2 regions of the Lysobacter sp. BMK333-48F3 genome follow, and region 1 is predicted to be linked to the other one. Evidence: riboswitches for the same ligand, from Rfam matches in the RefSeq annotation. Region 1 holds a riboswitch; the other holds the start of a gene.
The links. Region 1 has a riboswitch for glycine ahead of gcvP (aminomethyl-transferring glycine dehydrogenase). Riboswitches for the same ligand answer to the same signal wherever they lie in the genome.
Positions count from the first base shown of each region.

Region 2: another riboswitch for glycine. It lies ahead of K4L06_RS05860 (trimeric intracellular cation channel family protein); the one in region 1 lies ahead of gcvP (aminomethyl-transferring glycine dehydrogenase).

Region 1 is NZ_JAIHOO010000001.1:3,155,752-3,166,153, forward strand. Features, by position in the region: gene K4L06_RS13475 (RHS repeat-associated core domain-containing protein) at 1-2,638, shown strand, start outside; gene K4L06_RS13480 (hypothetical protein) at 2,635-2,907, shown strand; gene gcvP (aminomethyl-transferring glycine dehydrogenase) at 3,046-5,925, opposite strand; glycine riboswitch at 6,128-6,220, opposite strand; gene K4L06_RS13490 (VOC family protein) at 6,416-6,871, shown strand; gene K4L06_RS13495 (multidrug effflux MFS transporter) at 6,871-8,154, shown strand; gene K4L06_RS13500 (VWA domain-containing protein) at 8,282-8,965, shown strand; gene K4L06_RS13505 (PP2C family serine/threonine-protein phosphatase) at 8,979-9,737, shown strand; gene K4L06_RS13510 (hypothetical protein) at 9,742-10,402, shown strand, end outside.
Region 2 is NZ_JAIHOO010000001.1:1,385,064-1,395,465, forward strand. Features, by position in the region: gene acs (acetate--CoA ligase) at 1-858, opposite strand, end outside; gene K4L06_RS05850 (DcaP family trimeric outer membrane transporter) at 1,200-2,585, shown strand; gene K4L06_RS05855 (MFS transporter) at 2,692-4,356, shown strand; gene K4L06_RS05860 (trimeric intracellular cation channel family protein) at 4,513-5,118, opposite strand; glycine riboswitch at 5,310-5,409, opposite strand; gene K4L06_RS05865 (ABC transporter ATP-binding protein) at 5,754-6,521, opposite strand; gene K4L06_RS05870 (hypothetical protein) at 6,554-7,546, opposite strand; gene K4L06_RS05875 (kanamycin nucleotidyltransferase C-terminal domain-containing protein) at 7,614-8,435, opposite strand; gene K4L06_RS05880 (hypothetical protein) at 8,533-8,871, opposite strand; gene K4L06_RS05885 (hypothetical protein) at 9,011-9,181, opposite strand; gene K4L06_RS05890 (hypothetical protein) at 9,253-9,426, opposite strand; gene K4L06_RS05895 (fatty acid desaturase) at 9,844-10,402, opposite strand, start outside.

The sequences.
Region 1 (10,402 bases):
CGAGAACAAGACCTCGGTCGCGGACATCACCGAGGCCGGCAGCCGCTTCGAGGTGCGGGGCGACGGCCGCGTGCTCGCGTCCGTCGATGTCTACGCACGTCGCCCGCAACCGGTGATCACCGGCAATATCGACGGCTTCACCGCCGACGGCAGCGCGCTGCTCGGTTGGGCCTGCGCCACCACCTACCAGGCGCCGGTGAACGTGCAGATGTACGTCGGCGGTCCCGCCGGTGCGACCGGCTCGGCGCTGATCGGCACTTATCCCGCAAACCAGGCCAGCGAGGCGGGCGTCGCCGCGGCGTGCAAGGTCGATGGCGGCAACTACCGTTTCGCGATTCCGATCAGCAACGAGCTGCGCAGCCAGTACGCAGGCCGATTGGTCTACGTCTATGGCGTGTCGCCGGTGGGCGGCGAGAACCTGGCGGTAGCCGCATCGGGCCGTTTCGGCGTTCCGGCGCCGCAGGTGCCGGTGACCCAGCCTAATACCCGTCGTTACGTCTACGACGCGCAACAGCGCCTGTGCAAGGTGATCGAGCCGGAAACCGGGGCGACGGTGACGGACTACGACGGCGAGGGCAATGTCGCATGGTCGGCTTCCGGCCTGAACCTGCCGGCCACCGACAACTGCAACCGCAGCGAAGCCGCGGCGTCCGGCCGCGTCGTTTCGAGAACCTACGACGCGCGCAACCGGCTCAAGGACCTGGCCTTCCCCGACGGGCGCGGCAATCAGAGGTGGGAGTACACGCCCGACGGCCTGGCGAGCAAGGTCGTGACCTATAACGAACCGGACAACGGTGCGCCGGTCGAGAATCACTACAGCTACAACAAGCGCCGCCTGCTGATCGGCGAGGCCATGGCGCAGCCGGGCTCGCATCGTTGGGACCTGGGCTACGGCTACGATCGGATCGGCAATCCGGCCAGCCAGGTCTACCCGACCGGTCTGGCGGTGACCTTCGAGCCGGACGCGCTGGGGCAGCCCAAACGGGTCAGCAGTCCTGGTGCGGTATACGCGTCGCAGATCGACTACTACCCCAACGGCGGAATGCAGCGCTTCGTCTACGGCAACGGCGTGGTGCACACCATGTCGCAGAACCTGCGCCAGCTGCCGCAACGCAGTACCGATGCCGGCGTTATCGACCTGGAAACCGTGTACGACGCCAACGGTAATGTCGGCGCCATTTACGACCGGGCACGAGGGGACAACTACAGCCGGACGATGGAGTACGACGGCCTCGACCGGCTCAAGTCGGCCGGCTCGTGCAGTTTCGGCGGCGATTGCTGGCATCGATTTACCTACGATGCGCAGGATAATCTGCGTTCTTGGGTGTTGCCGGGAAGCAAGGATTATTCCGCCTACGTCTACGACGAGCGTTCGAGATTAACGAACGTTCGCAACAGTCGAGGCGAATCAATCGTTGGCTTGGGCTACGACCCGCAAGGTAACTTGGAGAACAAGAACGGGCAGGTCTATGCTTTTGACTATGGCAATCGCCTGCGCGTCGTTGCCGGAAAGGAAGGATACCGGTACGACGCCAACGGGCGCCGTGTTGCCAGTTTGTCGATGGCGGGCGCCGTGCGGGCGGTCTTCATCTACGATGCCTCAGGGCAGCCGGCATATATCGAGAACAATGCCGCGGGCGCGACCAGCGTCAATATTTTCCTGGGCGGTAGCCTACTCGCCGCTCGCGAACTGGCGGGGGGCGTCGAAAGTACGAAGTACAGCCATAACGACGCATTGGGCAGCCCTGTGGCCGTGACTGCGGCGACCGGGGAGGTGCTTCAGCGTACCGACTACGAGCCGCTCGGTAAGACAATCGGAGATGCGATCTACGATGGTATCGGTTACGCGGGGCACGTGATGGACGGGCTGACGGGCCTGGTTCAGATGCAGCAGCGCTACTACGACCCGCAGCTCGGGATATTTCTCAGCGCAGATCCCGTGTCTGCTCTGAGCGATCCTGTCGGAATGTTCAATCGTTACAGATACGCAGCAAGCAATCCCTACTCGTATGTCGATCCCGATGGGCGTCAGTGTCAGAAGATAACCGGATCCAATATTTGCGGGGGAGAGAGCTGGGGCAAGCTCTCGATTACTCAGGTTAATCCAGCGGGCGAAGGGGATACGCAAAAAGGCAGTTCTCCGGCAGCCAACCAACGCACCGAAGCCGCGTCGCTCGCTAGGGCCTCGTCTGGCGCACCGACTTCCGACGGCAGGATTCCGGTGCCGGGCGTCGTTGGGTGGAAGACCGGCGAGTACGACATGTCGAGGACTCCCGAACAGTTGGATTCCTCGGGCATGGTCATTACAGCGGCGGCAGCGTTAGGCGCAGGGGCTATGGCGTGGGAGGCCGGAGCCCCTTACGCCGCCGCGGCGACGAGCGGGCTGATTTCCAGCGCCAAAGGCCTCTATAAGAACCTATCGTTTGATGGGCCGTCGGCGGGCGCTTGGCACGCTAATGGCCGGTTGTTCGGCGTTCGCTGGAAACAAAGCCAATGGGGCGCACGCCTCGACCTGCACCCGCTCAAGCACAGTGGCAAGACTCCTATACTGCATATCAACTTTGGTCCTCCGTCGCGGGGCGAAGCGGCTCACCTGATTCTGTTCGATCCTCGTTGGATTAGAAGGGAAGGAAAATGAATGTTCAGGAAATCAAGCGGCAGCTCATCGCGATCGTGCGGGAGTTGTTGGATACCGAACCTGCCTCGAAAGCGGAAATGAAGGACTGGTACGAGAAGGCTCGCGAGGCGAAGGCCTTGATGGAGCTTGATGTCGGCGAGTTGGACGTGCCGCATGCGCTATGGCACTACTTGGAAGATGCCGATATTCGTCTTAAGGATCCGGAGTATTCGAAGGTGCAGATCGCCCATATCGAGGAAACCATCCGGGATTGGGCGGCCGGGAGTTGATTGACGCGACAGCGAGCGAGGACGATCGATAGGGGGCGTCGCCACCACATGACGATGATCGGGTGTTGATCAGGCATTGCAAACACAAAGGCCCCGCGTGAGCGGGGCCTTCGGTTCGAGCCGGATGGCTGCCGACGCTTACGCCTCGGTTTCCTCTTCCTTGTACGCATCCACCGGGATGCAGGCGCACATCACGTTCTTGTCGCCGTAGACGTTGTCCACGCGCGACACCGGCGGCCAGTACTTCTGCAGCTTCAGCGAGGGCAGCGGGAATGCGGCCAGCTCGCGCGGGTAGGCGCGGGTCCACTCGCTGGCGGTGACCTGGGTGGCGGTGTGCGGGGCGTGCTTGAGCGGGTTGTCCTCGCGGTCCAGGCGGCCTTCCTCGACCGCGCGGATTTCGTCGCGGATCTGGATCATCGCGTCGATGAAGCGGTCCAACTCGTGCAGCGATTCGCTCTCGGTCGGCTCGACCATCAGCGTGCCGGCGACCGGAAAGCTCAGGGTCGGGGCGTGGAAGCCGAAGTCGATCAGGCGCTTGGCGACGTCCTCGGCGCCGATGCCGGTGGCGTCCTTGATCGGGCGCAGGTCGAGGATGCACTCGTGCGCGACCAGGTCGTTGCGGCCGGTGTACAAGGTCTCGTAGTGCGGAGCCAGGCGCTTGGCGATGTAGTTGGCGTTGAGCAGGGCGACCTGGGTCGCCTTGCGCAGGCCGGCGGCGCCCATCATGGTGACGTACATCCACGAGATCGGCAGGATCGAGGCCGAGCCGTAGCTGGCCGCGCTGACCATGCCGACCGCGCCGTCGCCGCCGAGGGTGCGCGGCAGGAACGGGGCCAGGTGCGACTTGACCGCGCAGGGGCCGACGCCGGGGCCGCCACCGCCGTGCGGGATGCAGAAGGTCTTGTGCAGGTTGAGGTGGGACACGTCCGAGCCCCACTTGCCCGGCTTGGCCACGCCGACCAGGGCGTTCATGTTGGCGCCGTCGGTGTACACCTGGCCGCCGTGCTTATGGATGATCTCGCAGATCTCGACCACTTCCTCCTCGAACACGCCGTGCGTGGACGGGTAGGTCATCATGATCGCGGCCAGGCGGGCGCTGTACTTCTCGGCGTTGCGGCGGATGTCGTCGACGTCGACGTTGCCGTTGGCGTCGGTCTTGGTGACCACCACGGTCATGCCGCACATCTGCGCCGAGGCCGGGTTGGTGCCGTGCGCCGAATCCGGGATCAGGCAGATGTCGCGATGGCCTTCGCCGCGCGAGCGGTGGTAGGCGCGGATCGCCAGCAGGCCGGCGTATTCGCCCTGTGCGCCGGAGTTCGGCTGCAGGCTGACCGCGTCGTAGCCGGTGCATTCGACCAGCATCGCTTCGAGTTCGTCGATCAGCTGCTTGTAGCCCACCGCCTGGTCGGCCGGCGCCAGCGGATGCAGGTTGCCGAATTCCGGCCAGGTCACCGGGATCATCTCGGCGGTGGCGTTGAGCTTCATCGTGCAGCTGCCCAGCGGGATCATGGTGCGATCCATCGCCAGGTCCTTGTCGGCCAGCGAGCGCATGTAGCGCAGCAGCTCGTGTTCGCTGTGGTGGGTGTTGAACACCGGGTGCTGCAGGAACGCGCTGCGGCGGCGCAGGCCGGCCGGCAGGGCGTCGGCGGTGGCGGCGTCGAGCGCGTCGATGTCGTCGATACGGGCGCCGAACAGCTCGGCGAGCTGGACGATCTCGGCGCGGGTGGCGGTTTCGTCCAGGCTGATGCCGACCCGGTTCGGGTCGCCGGAGTAGTTGAGGTTGATCCGTGCCGCGGTCGCCTTGGCGCGCAGGGCGTCGGCGTCGACGCCGACCACGTCCAGGGTGTCGAAGAAGTCCGGGCCGACGGTCAGGCCGGCCTGGCGCAGCGCGCCGGCCAGGATCGCGGCCAGGCGGTGGACGCGGCGGGCGATCCGGGTCAGGCCCTCGGGGCCGTGGTAGACCGCGTACATCGAGGCCATCACCGCCAGCAGCACCTGCGCGGTGCAGATGTTGGAGGTGGCCTTCTCGCGGCGGATGTGCTGCTCGCGGGTCTGCAGGGTCAGGCGGTAGGCCGGCTTGCCCTCGGTGTCGACCGAGACGCCGATCAGGCGGCCCGGCATCGAGCGCTTGTAGGCGTCGCGGCAGGCCATGAACGCGGCGTGCGGGCCGCCGAAGCCGAACGGCACGCCGAAGCGCTGGCTGTTGCCGACCACGATGTCGGCGCCCCATTCGCCGGGCGCGGCGATCAGGGTCAGGGCGAGCAGGTCGGTCGCGACCGCGACCAGGCCGCCGCGCGCGTGGACCGCGTCGGCCAGCGCCTTGTGGTCGCCGATCTGGCCGTAGGTGTTGGGGTATTGCAGCAGCACGCCGAAGCTGTCGCTGGCCAGCGCCTGGGCGTCGTCGCCGACCTGCAGCTCGATGCCCATCGCCTCGGCGCGGGTGTTCAGCACTTCCAGCGTTTGCGGGTGCACGTCCTTGGAGACGAAGAACAGGTTCGACTTGGACTTGGCCGAACGCTTGGCCAGGGTCATGGCCTCGGCCGCGGCGGTGCCTTCGTCGAGCAGCGAGGCGTTGGCGATCTCCATCCCGGTCAGGTCGGCGACCATGGTCTGGAAGTTGATCAGCGCTTCCATCCGGCCCTGCGAGATTTCCGCCTGGTAGGGCGTGTAGGCCGTGTACCAGGCCGGGTTCTCGAGGATGTTGCGCAGGATCACGTTCGGGGTCAGGGTGCCGTAATAGCCCTGGCCGATGAAGCTGCGGAACACCTGGTTGCGGGTGGCGATGGTGCGGACCTTGGCCAGCGCTTCCACTTCGCTGATCGCGGCCGGCAGGGCCAGCGGCTGGGTCGACTTGATCGAGCCGGGAACGATGGCGTCGGTCAGCGCTTCGAGCGAGTCGTAGCCGACCTGCTTGAGCATGTGGCCGATCTCGGCGTCGTTGGGGCCGATATGGCGCTCGATGAAGGCGTCGTGGTGCTCGAGATCGCGCAGGGAAGTGGCGTTGTGGCTCATGGGCAGGGGCGTCCGTTGGCAGCGTGCGGTGCCGCACGCGAGGCGCCCCTCTGTCCTTTTGCCTGAGAGTTTGGAAGCGCGCTGCGGCTCAGGCCGCTTGGGGGAGGGGGGCGCTAAGGCCGCTCCTGTCCGCGCTCGCTTCGTGCACCTTCGGCGCCGGTTCCGTCCCGCGTGTCGCTGCGGGCCGGTCGGTCTCTCCAGAGTTTTGTACCCGGCGGCGGTATGGGGCCTGAGCGATTACGGGCGTTGCGCCTTCGGCAGCGACGGGCCAGGGGCCGGCCGCTTCTCCCACCGCGGGTGTCAAGCTGGCGATTATAGCCGCTGGCGAGCGCGGCGGGGGCGGGCGGCTGCGGCCGCCTCCGGCCGGCCCCGGCCGCGGCCCGCCGGCCATGCGGCCCCGCGCAGGCCTTATGGACAGATCGAAACAACTCCGCCGCCCGTGCGGTGGGCCGGGCGGGAGTATGCTGACGCCCCGTTCATGCGATAAGGCCCGACGATGTCCGAGCGACCGTTCAGTCTGTTGCACCTCGATCACGTGGTCCTGCGAGTGCGCGACACCGCGGCGATGGCGGCCTTCTACTGCGACGTGCTCGGCTGCCGCCTGGAGCGGCGCCAGGACGAGATCGGCCTGGTCCAGCTGCGCGCCGGCCTGTCGCTGATCGACCTGGTCGACGTGAACGGCAAGCTCGGCCGCATGGGCGGGGCGCCGGCCGGCGCCGAGGGCCGCAACATGGACCACCTGTGCCTGCGCGCCGAGCCGTTCGACCGCGCTGCCATCGTCGCCCATCTGGAAGCCCACGGCGCGCGCATCGGCGATTTCGGTTCGCGTTACGGCGCCGAAGGCGAGGGCCCCTCGCAGTACCTGTACGACCCCGAAGGCAACCTGGTCGAGCTCAAGGGCCCGCCCGACGAGGTCCCGATCGACACCGACGCATCCAACGCCGCGAGCTGATGAGCGCACCTTCCCAGTCTTCGGCGCCCGCACGGGCGCTGCCGTTGTCGATCCGCCGCCTGGCTCTGTTGCTGGGCGGGCTGGCGATGTTCGGCCCGTTCTCGATCGACACCATCTTCCCCGCGTTCCCGGTGATGGGCGCCGAGTTGGGCGCCGACAAGCTGGCGATGCAGCAGACCATCAGCGTGTACCTGATCGCCTACGCGCTGATGAGCGTGGTGCATGGGCCGCTGTCGGACGCGATCGGCCGGCGCAAGGTGATCCTCGGCGGGCTGGGGGTGTTCACCCTGGCGTCGGTGGCGTGCGCGTTGTCGGAGCAGCTGTCGACGTTGTTGTTCTTCCGCGCGATCCAGGGCCTTTCGGCGGGGGTGGGGCTGATCGTCGGCCGCGCGGTGATCCGCGACCTGCTGCACGGCGACGACGCGCAGCGGCTGATGAGCCAGGTGATGATGATCTTCGGCATCGCCCCGGCGATCGCGCCGGTGATCGGCGGCTGGATCCTCGGCTGGGCGCACTGGCCGGCGATCTTCTGGTTCCTGGTCGTATTCTCGGTGCTGCTGTGGATCGCGGTCGCCCTCGGCCTGCCCGAGACCCATCCGCCGCAGGCGCGCTTGTCGCTCAAGCCCAAGCGGCTGCTGCGCGACTACGTGGCGATCTGGCTCAACCCGCGTTTCCAGCGCCTGACCGCGGTCGGCGCGCTCAATTTCGGCGCGCTGTTCCTGTACATCGGCTCGGCGCCGGCGTTCGTGCTCGACATCCTCAAGCTCAGCGAACGCGAGTTCGCCTGGTTCTTCGTGCCGACCATCGGCGGCATGGTGCTGGGCTCGTTCGCCTCCGGCCGCGCCGCCGGCAAGATCAGCGGCGATCGCCTGGTCGGCATCGGCTTCGCCTTCTGCGCGCTCGCCATCGCCTTGAACCTGGGCTACAACCTGCTGGCGCCGGCGCCGCAGGTGCCGTGGGCGGTGCTGCCGATGTGCATCCTGGCGTTCGGCATCGCCCTGGTGTTCCCGATCGTGACCTTGTCGATCCTCGACATGTACCCGCACCAGCGCGGCTCGGCTTCGTCGCTGCAGGCCTTCGGCGGCCTGGTGGTGAACGCGCTGCTGGCCGGGGTGATCTCGCCGCTGGTCAGCGGCAGCGCCGTGGTCCTGGCGATCGTGTCCTCGGTGCTGACCGTCGCGGCCTGGGGCTTTTGGTGCTGGGAAGCCTGGGTTTCGCGCAGCGGCCGCTGCGCGCGGGTGCCGGAGGACGCGCCGGTGATCGAACCGCAGGATTCGCTCTAGGCCAGGGCCGGCCGGCGCGGCCGTTCGTTCCGCCGCCCTTGCCGCGGCGGGCGCCCAGGCCGGGCGCTGGACCGGGCCGGGCGCGGCGCGGCTATACTCGGGCTTTCCTCCATCGCAAAGGAATGCCATGACGCAGACGGCGATCCCCGACGTATCCCTGGTCGACAACACCGAACAGCGCACGCCGCTGGTGCTGGTGCTCGACTGTTCCGGCAGCATGAACGGCGCGCCGGTGGGGCAGTTGAACGAAGGCCTCAAGCTGCTCGAGCGCGAGCTCAAGGACGATGTGATCGCGGCCAAGCGCGTGCGCGTGCTGGTGATCCGCTACGGCGGCTTCGACCATGCCGAAGTCGTCGGCGACTGGTGCGACGCGATGGATTTCACCGCGCCGACCCTGGAAGCCGACGGCACCACGCCGACCGGCCGCGCGGTCGAACTGGCGCTGAGCGAAATCGAGAACGAGAAGCAGCGCTTCAAGCAGGCCGGCGTCGCCTACACCCGGCCGTGGCTGTTCCTGATGTCGGACGGTTCGCCGACCGACGCCTGGGAAGCGGCGGCCAAGCGCGCGCGCGAAGCCGAACAGGCCAACAAGGTCGCGATCTTCCCGATCGCGGTCGGCGAGGGTTCGCAGGAACAGGCCATGGGCCAGTTCAGCAGCAAGGGCCTGGCCGGGGTCAAGCGCCTGCACGGGCTGCAGTTCCGCGAACTGTTCCTGTGGCTCAGCGCGAGCATGCAGGTGGTGTCGCAGTCGCGGCCGGGCGGACAGGCCCAGTTGCCTTCGACCGACACCTGGTCCGCGGTGCCGACCTGAGCGGCGCCGGGTCATGGGCTGGCAGGTACATGCGGCGTCGGCGACCGGCAAATCCCACCTCGACAAGGACATCCCGTGCCAGGACGCGTTCGCGTACCGGGTCGACGGCGAACGTCTGGTCGCGGCGGTATGCGACGGCGCCGGTTCGGCCGCTCACAGCGAAATCGGATCGCGGCTGATCGCCGATGCGGTGGTGGCGACGCTGGGCGAACGCCTGGCGGCGCAGCCGCACTGGCTGCAGGCCGATGAGGCGGCCTTCGCCGGTTTCGCCGGCGAGGCGGTCGGGTTGGCGCGCGAGGCGCTGGTCGCGCGCGCCGCGCGCGACGGCGCGGCTTTGTCGAGCTACGCCGCGACCCTGGTCGCCTTCGTCGGCGATGCCCGGCGCGGTTGGTTCGTGCATATCGGCGACGGCCTCGGCGTGGCCGAACCGACGCAGATCGACGCGCCGGCGCGGATCTCGCTGCCGCACAACGGCGAATACGCCAACGAAACCTACTTCGTCACCGGCGAAGCCTGGCGCGCCTGCCTGCGCGTGCTCGCGGTCGACGAGCCGGTGCAACGGGTGGCGCTGATGTCCGACGGGGCGATGCCGTTCGCGATGCAGAAGGGCAATGCCGGCCTGTATCGTCCGTTCATGGAGCCGGTCGAGCGTTATCTGCGCTCGGTCGACGAAGCCGCCGGCAGCCGCGCCCTGCACGGCACGCTCGACGATCCGCGGACGCACGGCATCACCTCCGACGACAAGACCCTGTTGATCGCGCTGCGGGCTTGAGCCGGTGAGCAAGAGTCCGGCCAGCGGCAGCAGCGTCCGCATCGGCGACCGGCGTACCCGCCTGGGCGCGCTGATCAAGAGCGGCGGCGCGGGCAGCGTCTACCTGCTGCCCGAGTTCCCCGAGCGCGTGGCCAAGATCTACCACGAGCGGGTCGATCCGCCGAGCTATACCGACCGCGTCGAGGCCATGCTCGAGCTGCGTCCGCAGTTGCCGGACCAGTTCGAAGGCGGCAAGCGCTATGTGCAGATCGCCTGGCCGGACGCGGCGGTGCGCGACGAGCGCGGCGGTTTCGTCGGCTTTTCCATGCCGGCGCTGGACGTGCAATCGACCTCCGAACTGGAGCAGGTGCTGCAGGAGCGCCAGGCGCGCGCGGCCGGGTTGCCGGTCGGCCTGGGGCCGAAGATCACCCTGGCCGCCAACCTCGCCGCAGTGCTCGCGGCCCTGCACGCGCAGCACCATTACGTGGTCGACCTCAAGCCGGTCAATCTGCGCTTCTATCGCGCCTCGTTGTACATCGCCTTGCTCGATTGCGACGGCTTCAGCATCCAGGGCCGCGGCCGGCGCTACTCCGCGCCGCAATTCACCCCCGATTACCTGGCGCCCGAGTTCCAGCAACGCGGGCCGGATCCGCTCGGCGAAGAAGCGCAGGACCGTTTCGCCCTGG
Region 2 (10,402 bases), 1.8 Mb from region 1:
GTAGGTGAGGTAGCCGCCGGTGGTGTGCAGCACGCCCTTGGGCTTGCCGGTGCTGCCTGAGGTGTAGAGGATGAACAGCGGATCTTCCGCGTTCATGCGCTCCGGCTCGCAGCTGTCGGGCTGGCCTTCCACGACCGCGTCGTACCAGCGGTCGCGCGGCATCTGCATGTCGACCGCGGCGCCGGTGTGGCGCACCACCAGCACGGTCTCGACCGAGTTGGTGCCGGGCAGCTTCAGCGCCGCGTCGACGTTGGCCTTGAGCGGAATCTTCTTGCCGCCGCGCAGGCCTTCGTCGGAAGTGATGACCAGCTTGCTGGCGCAGTCGGCGATGCGGTCGGCGATCGAGTTCGGGGCGAAGCCGCCGAACACCACCGAGTGGATCGCGCCGACCCGGGCGCAGGCCAGCATCGCCACTACCGCTTCGGGAATCATCGGCAGATAGATGGTAATGCGGTCGCCCTTGCCGACGCCGAGCTTGCGCAGGGCGTTGGCCAGGCGGCAGACCCGCGCGTGCAGTTCGCGGTAGCTGATCCGCTCGGCCGGCAGGCTCGGGTCGTCGTGCTCGAACAGCAAGGCGGTCTTGTCGCCGCGCTGCGCCAGATGCCGGTCCAGGCAATTGACGCTGGCGTTGAGTTCGCCGTCCTCGTACCACTTGATGCGGAAATCGGCGAGGTCGTAGCTGACGTTCTTGATCTTGGTCGGCGCCTTGAACCACTCCAGGCGCTGGGCGATACGTCCCCAGAAACCCTCGGGGTCGTTCACCGACTCGGCGTACAGGCGCTGATAGTCCTCGCGCCGGTAGCGCGACTTCGCGGCGAAGTCGGCATCGATCGGGTAGACGCTGGCGGGGTGGGTCATGGGGGGCTCCGAAAGGCTGGCGGTAGCGATGCAGACGAGCGTTATAGCCGACCCGGCGCGGATCGTGTCTTGCCCGGCCGGTCGGGTGGCCGCGGCGCTCGTCGCGGCTCGCGGTACGGCCCCGCGCGCGCGCGCGAGGGCCGCCAGTTTGCCGCATTCAGTACCTGCGCCGCTGCGACGACGGTTTAGACCTTGGTCGTAAATGGTTTGCTGACTGCGTCGTGTTACGACCAAAGGCGAATGGTTGCCTCGCCGGAGCCGCGCGCAGGCTGGCCGCGACCGTCTGCACGGGCGGCATTTCTCGGGAGGGAGTCACGATGTACATGGGGAGTTCTGCCCAAATCACACTACGGCGCGCGCCAGCGCGGCGGCGGCCGTTGGCCGCGGCGCTGCTGGTCGCGCTCGCGCTGCCGGGCCTGGCCTTCGCCCAGACCGCGAAGGAGAAGGAACTGGAAGCGCGCGTCGCCGAACTGGAGCGCATGGTCCAGCAGTTGGTGTCGCAGCAGCAGCAGGTCCAGACCCAGGTCACCGAGGTCAAGGCTGCCCAGGCCGCGGCGCCGGCGGCGATCGCGGCAGCGCCGGCCAAGAACCCCATCCAGTCGAGCACGATCAGTCCCTCGGCCAATCCCGGCACGCGTTTCAGCTACGGCGGTTTCATCAAGCTCGATGCCTCGATCACCCAGACCAACGACGGCGACATCGCCGACGGCTCGGTCGGACGCCTGTTCTACGTGCCCAAGGCGATTCCGGTCGGCGGCGCGGCCACCCGCGAAGGCGGCAGCGACACCGACATGGGCGCCAACTTCTCGCGCTTCTGGTTCGCCGCCGACACCGACCTGGAGAGCGGCGACAAGCTCAAGGGCTATCTGGAATTCGACCTCTACGGCGGCGGCAGCACCGCCTTCACCGGCAGCGAAGTCGCCACCAATACCTATGCGCTGACCCTGCGCCAGGCCTACGTGACCTGGAACAAGTGGCTGGCCGGCCAGGCCTGGTCGAACTTCCAGGACACCGCGGCGCTGCCGGACACGGTCGACTTCCTCGGCCCCACCGAGGGCACGGTATTCGTGCGCCAGGCGCAGTTGCGCTACACCAGCGGGCCCTGGTCGTTCTCGATCGAGAATCCGGAGACGGTCTACACCCCGTTCCGCGGCAACATGGCCCAGATCGCCGGCGACGACGGCGCGGTGCCGGACGTGACAGCGCGCTACACCGCCAAGGGCGACTGGGGCCATTTCAGCGTCGGCGCCCTGGCGCGCCAGCTCAAGTACCAGACCGGCCGCGCCAACGACACCAACAGCGGCTACGGCGTCAGCGTGTCGGGCAAGTGGAACGTCGGCGCCAACGACGATCTGCGCTACATGGTCACCGCCGGCAGCGGCATCGGCCGCTACGTCGGCCTGGCGCTGAGCAACGACGCGGTGCTCGACGCCAGCGGCGATCTGGAGAACATCGACCTGATCTCCGGCTTCGTCGGCTGGCGCCACGTGTTCAGCCCGAAGCTGCGCGGCAACCTGTTCTACTCGCGCGCCGAGTACGACAACGACACCGCCCTGACCGGGCGCGGCATCACCAAGTCGGCGCAGTCCGCGCACATCAACCTGATCTACACGCCGATTCCCAAGCTCGACCTGGGCGCCGAGTACATCTGGGGCCAGCGCGAGATCGAAACCGGCGACCGCGGCGAGATCAACCGTCTGCAGACCCACGTCAAGTACAGCTTCTGACGATCGCGCGGTCGCGGCCGGTCCGGCCGCGACCGTTCGACGACGCGTCCGTTACGACCCCGGCGGGCCCTAGCCCGCTCCAATCCACTGTTCGGGGGAACAGCTCATGTCCAGCACCACCGCCAGCCTTACGTCCCATGCGGCGCCGTTGACCAAGGACCACCGCAAGGTCATCTTCGCCTCCAGCCTCGGCACCGTGTTCGAGTGGTACGACTTCTACCTGTACGGCTCGCTCGCCGTGATCATCGGCAAGCAGTTCTTCGGCGGCCTCAACGACACCAGCCAGTTCATCTTCGCCCTGCTGGCCTTCGCCGCCGGCTTCGCGGTGCGGCCGTTCGGCGCGCTGGTGTTCGGCCGCCTCGGCGACATGATCGGACGCAAATACACCTTCCTGGTCACCATCGTGATCATGGGCCTGGCGACCTTCGTGGTCGGCATCCTGCCCAGCTACGCCACCCTGGGCATCGCCGCGCCGATCATCCTGATCACCCTGCGCCTGCTGCAGGGCCTGGCGCTGGGCGGCGAGTACGGCGGCGCGGCGACCTACGTCGCCGAGCATGCGCCCAACGGCAAGCGCGGCCTGTACACCAGCTTCATCCAGACCACCGCGACCCTGGGCCTGTTCCTGTCGCTGCTGGTGATCTGGGGCTGCCGCAACTACCTGGGCAAGGAAAGCTTCGAAGCCTGGGGCTGGCGCATCCCGTTCCTGTTCTCGGTGCTGCTGCTCGGCGTGTCGGTGTGGATCCGCATGCAGTTGGCCGAATCGCCGTTGTTCCAGCAGATGAAGGCCGAGGGCAAGACCTCCAAGGCGCCGATCACCGAAAGCTTCTTCTCCAAGAACGGCAAGATCGCCCTGCTGGCCCTGCTCGGCGCCACCGCCGGCCAGGCGGTGGTGTGGTACGGCGGACAGTTCTATTCGCTGTTCTTCCTGACCAAGACGCTGGGCATGGATCCGAACAAGGCCGACATCTACATCGCCGTCGCCCTGGCCCTGGCCACCGGCGGATTCATCTTCTTCGGCTGGCTGTCGGACAAGATCGGGCGCAAGAAGATCGTGCTGGCCGGCTGCCTGATCGCGGTGTTTACCTACTTCCCGGTGTTCAAGGCGCTGACCCATAACGTCAATCCGGCCCTGGAAGCCGCAGTGACCGCGTCGCCGGTCGTCGTCACCGCCGATCCGGACCGCTGCGCGTTCCAGTTCGACCCGGTCGGCAAGGCGACCTTCAAGCAGTCCTGCGACATCATCAAGTCGGCGCTGGCCAAGAAGGGCATTCCGTACCAGAACGCGCCCGGCGCGGCCGGCAGCGTGGCCACGGTCAGCATCGGCGGCACCGCCCTGAGCAGCTTCGAAGGCGAGTCGCTGAGCAAGGACGAGTTCAAGGCCCAGTCCGACGCGTTCGGCAAGCAGCTCGGCGATGCGCTCAAGGCCGCCGGCTACCCGGCTTCGGCCGACCCGGCGCAGATCAACACGCCGATGGTGATCGTGCTGCTGACCTTCCTGGTGCTGCTGGTGACCATGGTCTACGGCCCGATCGCGGCCTGGCTGGTCGAACTGTTCCCGACCCGGATCCGCTACACCTCGATGTCGCTGCCCTACCACATCGGCAACGGCTGGTTCGGCGGCTTCCTGCCGTTCACCGCCTTCGCCATCGTCGCCGCCACCGGCAACATCTACAGCGGCCTGTGGTACCCGATCGTGGTCGCGGCGATGACCGTGGTGATCGGCGCGCTGTTCCTGCCGGAAACCAAGGATCGCGATATCACGCTCTGAGCCCGCTGCGCGGGTGCCGCAAAGCGAAACGCCGGCCTTGGGGCCGGCGTTTCGCTTTTGCGGCGGGAATGGGGAATGGGGAATAGGGAATGGTCAAAGCAAGGGCCCTTGCCTTCCGCTTTTACGATTCCCTATTCCCCATTCCCGATTCCCGCGCTAGGGATGAACAAACTTCGGCATCTCCCATTCGTAACGGATCGCCAGCAGGCGTGCGGCGAATCCGCCGCCGAGGCAGATCAGCACGGTCGCGTTCTCGGCCACGCCCAGCCGCAACAGCAGCAGATAGGCCACGCCGGTCAGCAGCGCGATCACCGCATACAGCTCGCGCTGGAACACCAACGGAATCTCGTTGCACAGCACGTCGCGCAACACCCCGCCGAAGGCGCCGGTGAGCATGCCGGCGATCACCACGATCGCCGGCGCGTGGCCGGCCTCGCGCGCGATCGCGCAGCCGATCAGGGTGAAGGCGATCAGGCCCAGCGCGTCCAGCCACAGGAAGGCGCGGCGCAGGCGCTGCAGGCGCTTGGCCAGGAAGGTCGCGGCCAGGGCCGCGCCGACGGTGTAGGCCAGATACTCGGGATGGCGCACCCAGCCCAGCGGATAGTGGCCGAGCACGATGTCGCGCAGCGAGCCGCCGCCGAGCGCGGTCACGCAGGCGATGATGACCACGCCGAACAGGTCCATGCGCCGCTTGCCCGCGGCGAGCGCGCCGGTCATGGCTTCGGCGCTGATGGCGATGAGGTAGATCAGGGACAACAACACGGGCGGTTCTCCGGCATAGGACAGGGGAACCGCGGCCGGGAAGCGAAGCGCCGGAGTCCGCGGCCGCCGCGGCGCGGATCGTCGTCGCGCGGGGGCGTGGCGACGGCGTGCGGCGGGCGACGCGCGCGACGGCGGCGCGGACTCGCGTCGCGCGCACGCCTGGGCTGTCTTCGCGACCGAAGCCGCGGTGCCGCTCCCGCTGTCCTTTTACCTGAGAGTTTGCGCGGGCCGCTGCGCGGCCGCTTGCCCCTTCGGTGGGCCGCTGCGCGGCCTCTCTCCAGATCGGCGATGTCGTGGCAGTGTTCCGGCCGGAGGCCGAGCCTGAGCGATTATGGGAGCCTGCGCCTTCGGCGGGCGCGGCCGCAGGGCCGGCGCCACTCTTCTGCAACGGCCGGCATGGTAACACCCCGGCGCGCGAAGCACGGCCGCCTTCGGCGCGTGGCGACGCGACCGGCCGCCTAACGGTCGCGGCTTGTGACCGAAGGAAATCCCTGTGGGACGCCGCTCCCCCCATGGCACGCGGGGATTCATGCGCCTGTAGGAGCGGCGTAAGCCGCGACCGCGATCTCGCAGCGACGACGCGACCGGCCACCCCGCGTCGCGGCTCACGCCGCTCCTACATGAGCCGGTGCGCTTCAGGCGTCGCGCTCGGCCGACAGCGCTTCGACCATCGCCTGCTCCAGCGAACGCTGCGGGTCGGCGCGGATCGCGGCCAGCTCCGACGCCGGCCAGTCGCGGCGCAGGCGGCCGTCGACCAGCAACAGGGCGCGATCGATGAAGCGCTCGGCGACGTCGATCGAATGGGTGGCCAGCAACACCGTGGTGCCGCGCTCGTGGGCGAGCTGTTGCAGATGGCGCTTGAGCGCATAGGCGCTGAGCGGGTCCAGGCCGTTGAGCGGCTCGTCCAGCACCAGCAGCGGCGGCTCGCCGAGCAGGCCGAGCGCGATCGCCAACTTCTGCCGGGTGCCCAGCGAGTACTGGCCGACCCGCCGGTCCAGCATTGGCCCCAGGTTGAGCAACTCGGCCAGGGCCAGGGTCGACGCCGGCACCTCGCCCAGGCCGCGCGTGCCGGCGAACAGGCGCAGGCACTCGCGCCCGCTCAGCAGCGGCGGCAGCCGCGCCGGATCGACCGCGAAACCGAGCAGGCCGCGCGCCGCGACCGGCGCGCGCACCAGGTCGTGGCCGCCGATCCGCACCCGCCCCGCGCTCGGCCGCTGCAGGCCGGCCAGGCAGTGCAGCAGGGTGGTCTTGCCGGAACCGTTCGGCCCGATCAGGGCGGCGAATTCGCCGCGGCGCAGGACCAGGTCGATGCCGTGCAGCACCGCGTGTTCGTCGTAGCGATGCTGCAGTCCGTCCAGTTGCAGCATCGCCTCGTCCGCCGTCGCCGCAGCCGGATCGCGCATCGACGCATCGCCAAGCGTGGAAGGCGGCCGGCTCACGGGACCGCCTGCGCGCCGCGCCGGCGCCAGGCCGGCAGCAAGGGCAGCGCCGTCAGCGCCAGCAAGCCCCACAACAGAGGCAGCGCGCGCCAGTTCAACGAGAGCAGCAGCGCGCCGCCGCCGGCGCAGGCCGCCGCGCAGGCGTAGGCGAAGGCCGGATAGCGCCAGGCGGCGCGCGCCAGCGCATCGGCCGGCCGCGGCGTGGCCGCGAGCAACTCATCGGCCGCGCGCGCCGCGACCGCGCAGGCCTGCGCCACCAGGCTGAACCAGGCCAAGGCCACCGCGATCGCCAGCACGCCGGCGCCGGTCGCCAGACCGGTGCCGCCCGGCATCGCCAGCAGCACCGCGCCGATCATCCAGGCCCGGCCGCCGCGGCGCCAACGCAGCAGAGCTTCGCGCCGCTGCCAGTCGCTGACATGCGGCAGGCGCGCGTCGTCGAGCCAGGCCAGACCGAACAGCGGTTGGCGCGCGCCTTCGCGCAGGCGCCGCGTCGGATGGCGGCGATGGCGCAAACTCGACAGCAGGCCCAGCACGACCCCGGCGGCGACGCTGCCGGCGACGATCAGGCTGGCGCTGCGCCGGACCGCCGCCTCGCCGCCGCAGCCGCGCAGGGCCAGCGCGGCCAGCAAGGCCGCGGCGGCCGCACCGAGTGCGGCCAGTACGATCAGGGTCCAGGTGCCGCGGCGCGGGTCGATCGGCGCCGCCGCCCACCAGCCCAGGCGCAGATGCTCGTCCAGCGCGACCAGCCGGCCGCGCGCGGCGGCATGCCCCAGCGCCAGCGCGATCAGCGCGAACGGCAGAGGCTGTTGTGCGATCAGCCGCGGTACCGCCGCCGCCAGGGCGGCGCCTTGTTCGCCGGACAGGCGCAACAGCCAGGGCGTCGCCAACGCCAGCGCCGCGGCGCGCGCCGCGCGACCGTGCCACCAGACGTCGCCACGCACGGCGTTGAGACGGGCTTCGGCGAACCAGGGGTGCAGCCAGGCGGGCATCGGCGCGGTTTCCGTTCGCGGTCGGCAACACGCGGCCGCAGTTGCAGACTCTAACCGCGCCGGCGCTTCAGCGCTCTCCGGCCTGGCAGCGGCGCAGCAACGCCGGCTCCAGGCCGATCGCATCGGTCCAACGCTCCAGCCCGGCCCAGGCGCGCTCCAGCGCGGCGATCGTGGCCGCCTCGTCGCGGAAATCGCCGCGCACCACCTGGGCGAACAGTTCCGCGGTGCCGTCCGGCCCGCCCAGGTCGATGGCCTCGTCGAACAGGCTGCCCGCGGACACGTAGACATGGCGCTCGGCCAGCCCGATCAGGCAGGCCAGGTGCTCGGCGAAACGGCCGGCGAGCAGGGCCAGCGGCGGGCGGCCATGGCGGTTGCGCAGCTTGCCGATCAGCTCGTACAGCTCGCCGACCACCAGTTCGGCCATGGCCTGGTCGACCGCGGCGTCGTCGGGGTGGGCGGCGAGCGAACGCAGGCTCTCGACCAGGGCACCATGGTCGGGCGCGATCCACAGCGCCCGCGCATGCACGAACTGGCCGTGGCTGATCGGCCAGGACTCGTCGACCTCGCGCGCATAGGCCTCGATCGCGCTGCGCGACATCAGGTTGACCTCGGCCTTGCCGCGGCCGTGCACCCATTCCAGCGATTCGTCGTAGTCCTCGCCGTGGGCCTCGTCGTCGAGCACCGCCCACAGTTCGATGTCGGAGTACGGGCCGTCGCCGTCGCGCGCGGTCGATCCGTACAGCGCGACCGCGAGCAGGCGTTCGCCATGGCGACGGCGCAGGGCGGCGACGATCTCGTCGATCAGGTCGCGGCGTTGTTCGGGAGTGACCGATTGGGGGCCGGCGAACAGGGTCTCGAGTTCGCCGCAAGGCAATAGGTAATTCGTCATCGCGCCTAGATAGCACCGCGAGCGCGCGCGTGGCAATGACGCAATCCGCGCACTGCGATGCACGGCGGAGTATCGATGGACGAAACGCGGCGCGCGGTTACTGCGGCGGCGCGGCGAGTTCGCGCGCGTCCAGGCTGCCGTCGCGGTTGCGGTCCTGCTTGGCGAAGCGTTCGGCCAGGGTGCGCCGGTGCTGTTCGCGGCTCAGCGGCTGGCCGCCGCCGTGCGCGCGCGCCGGCTGTTCGGCGGCGTCGAGCTGGCCGTCGCGGTTGGCGTCCATCGCGTCGAAGGCGTAACTGAGCCAGTCCTGATACTCGAGCAGCGAGATCTTGCCGTCGCCGTCGCCGTCCATGCGCGACAGATAGTCGCCGGTCGAGGCGACCTGGGCCGAGGCCAGGGCGGGAAGGCAGAGCGCGATTGCGAACAGTCGCCGGAACATGCGCCTACGCGTAGCGGGGGAGATGGCGCGAAGCCTGCCGGCTGGACGGCGCCCAGGCAAGCCCCGGCCGGTCGCGGGCGGGCGAACCCCGACGCGGCCGGCCCCCTCGCCGGCCGCGTCGGGACGATCCATCGAGCCGTTATTCCGGCACGCAGCAGAAGATGTAACCGCCGCCGTAGTCGCAGCCCGGCCACGGATTGCAGCCTTCGGCCAGGCGGTTGTCGGCCTGGGCGAAGCTGAAGCCGGTCGACAGGGCGAACAACGCCATCAGGGCGACGGACTTGGCGCGGCGGGTCTTGAACAATTTCATGCTCTCTCCTTGGTCGGTACGTGTGGGATCGAAACCTAGGGAAACGAATGCGGCGACGGCGCGCGCCGGTCTCAGCCGTCGTCGACGCAGCAGCCGTGCCGGTCGCCGCCGAACAGGCAGCCCGCGCGCGCCGCGCAGCCTTCCGCATAGGGGCTATCGGCCTGGGCCGCGCCGAAACCGACCGAGGCGGCGAACAGCGCCGCCAACAACACCTTCTTCAACCGCGAGCTACCGACAGCCTTCATGCGTGCGTTCTCCTGTGCGCAGTGGGCGCGCAGCCGCCGGTCCGTGGCGTGCCGCGCGTTGGCGAGTGGCGTCCTTCCCTGTTCGACGACGGCGTCGCGCCGGCGCACGGAGCGTCGGCACGGCGGCTGGGATTCGAAACGCTGGCGCTGCGCCGGACGCGCAAAGGCCGGCGCGGACCGCTCCGAAGCGGAACGGGCGGCACTTCCCCTGTGCGGCGGACGGCGTTGCCGTCGCGACGAATCCATTCGCGGCGACGCTACACCGCGCCGCGCCGGCGAAACCGGCTCGCCGTCGCGGTATGCCGAACTCGCGCTGCGCATCGCGCGTGCGCCGCCGCACTGACGCAGGGCAAAAAAAAACCCGCGCATCGCTGCGCGGGTTGGTGGCGTCCGCCGGTTGCGCCTGAGCGGGCGCGGTCAGCTGCGAGCCGGCGCCAGCGCGTAACCCTTCATGCGCTCGGAGAACGCCTGCAGCGCATGGATGCCGCTGGCCTCGGCCTCCACGCACCAGGCGTGCAGCTTGGCCAGGGTCGCCTGGGCGTCGTGCGAACGATCGTCGAGCACCTGCGCCAGGCGCTGGCGGAAGTCGGCCAGGGTCGCCATGCGCGGGCGCTCGGCGACCCAGTTCTGCAGGCGCGTGCGGGCGCCGTCGTCGAGCCAGCGGCCGCCGTCGGCCAGGCCCTTGCGCAGGCGCCGCGGCAGCGCGCGCATGCGGTCGCCGGCGTGGCCGGCTTCTTCGCGCAGCGCCGGCAAGGTGACGTTGCGGTAGTAGTCGGTCATGGCCTGGAAGCGGATCGCCAACAGCGCCTTGAGGGTCTCGCCGTCGGGCATGGCGATGTTCGGGCGCACGTCCAGGGTCGGCGCCACCCGCAGCACCTTGGCCAGGCGCAGCGCCTGCAGGCCGCGGATCGCGGTCCAGCCGATGTCGAACTCCCACTTGCGCAGGGCGAACTTGGCCGAACTCGGGAAGGCGTGG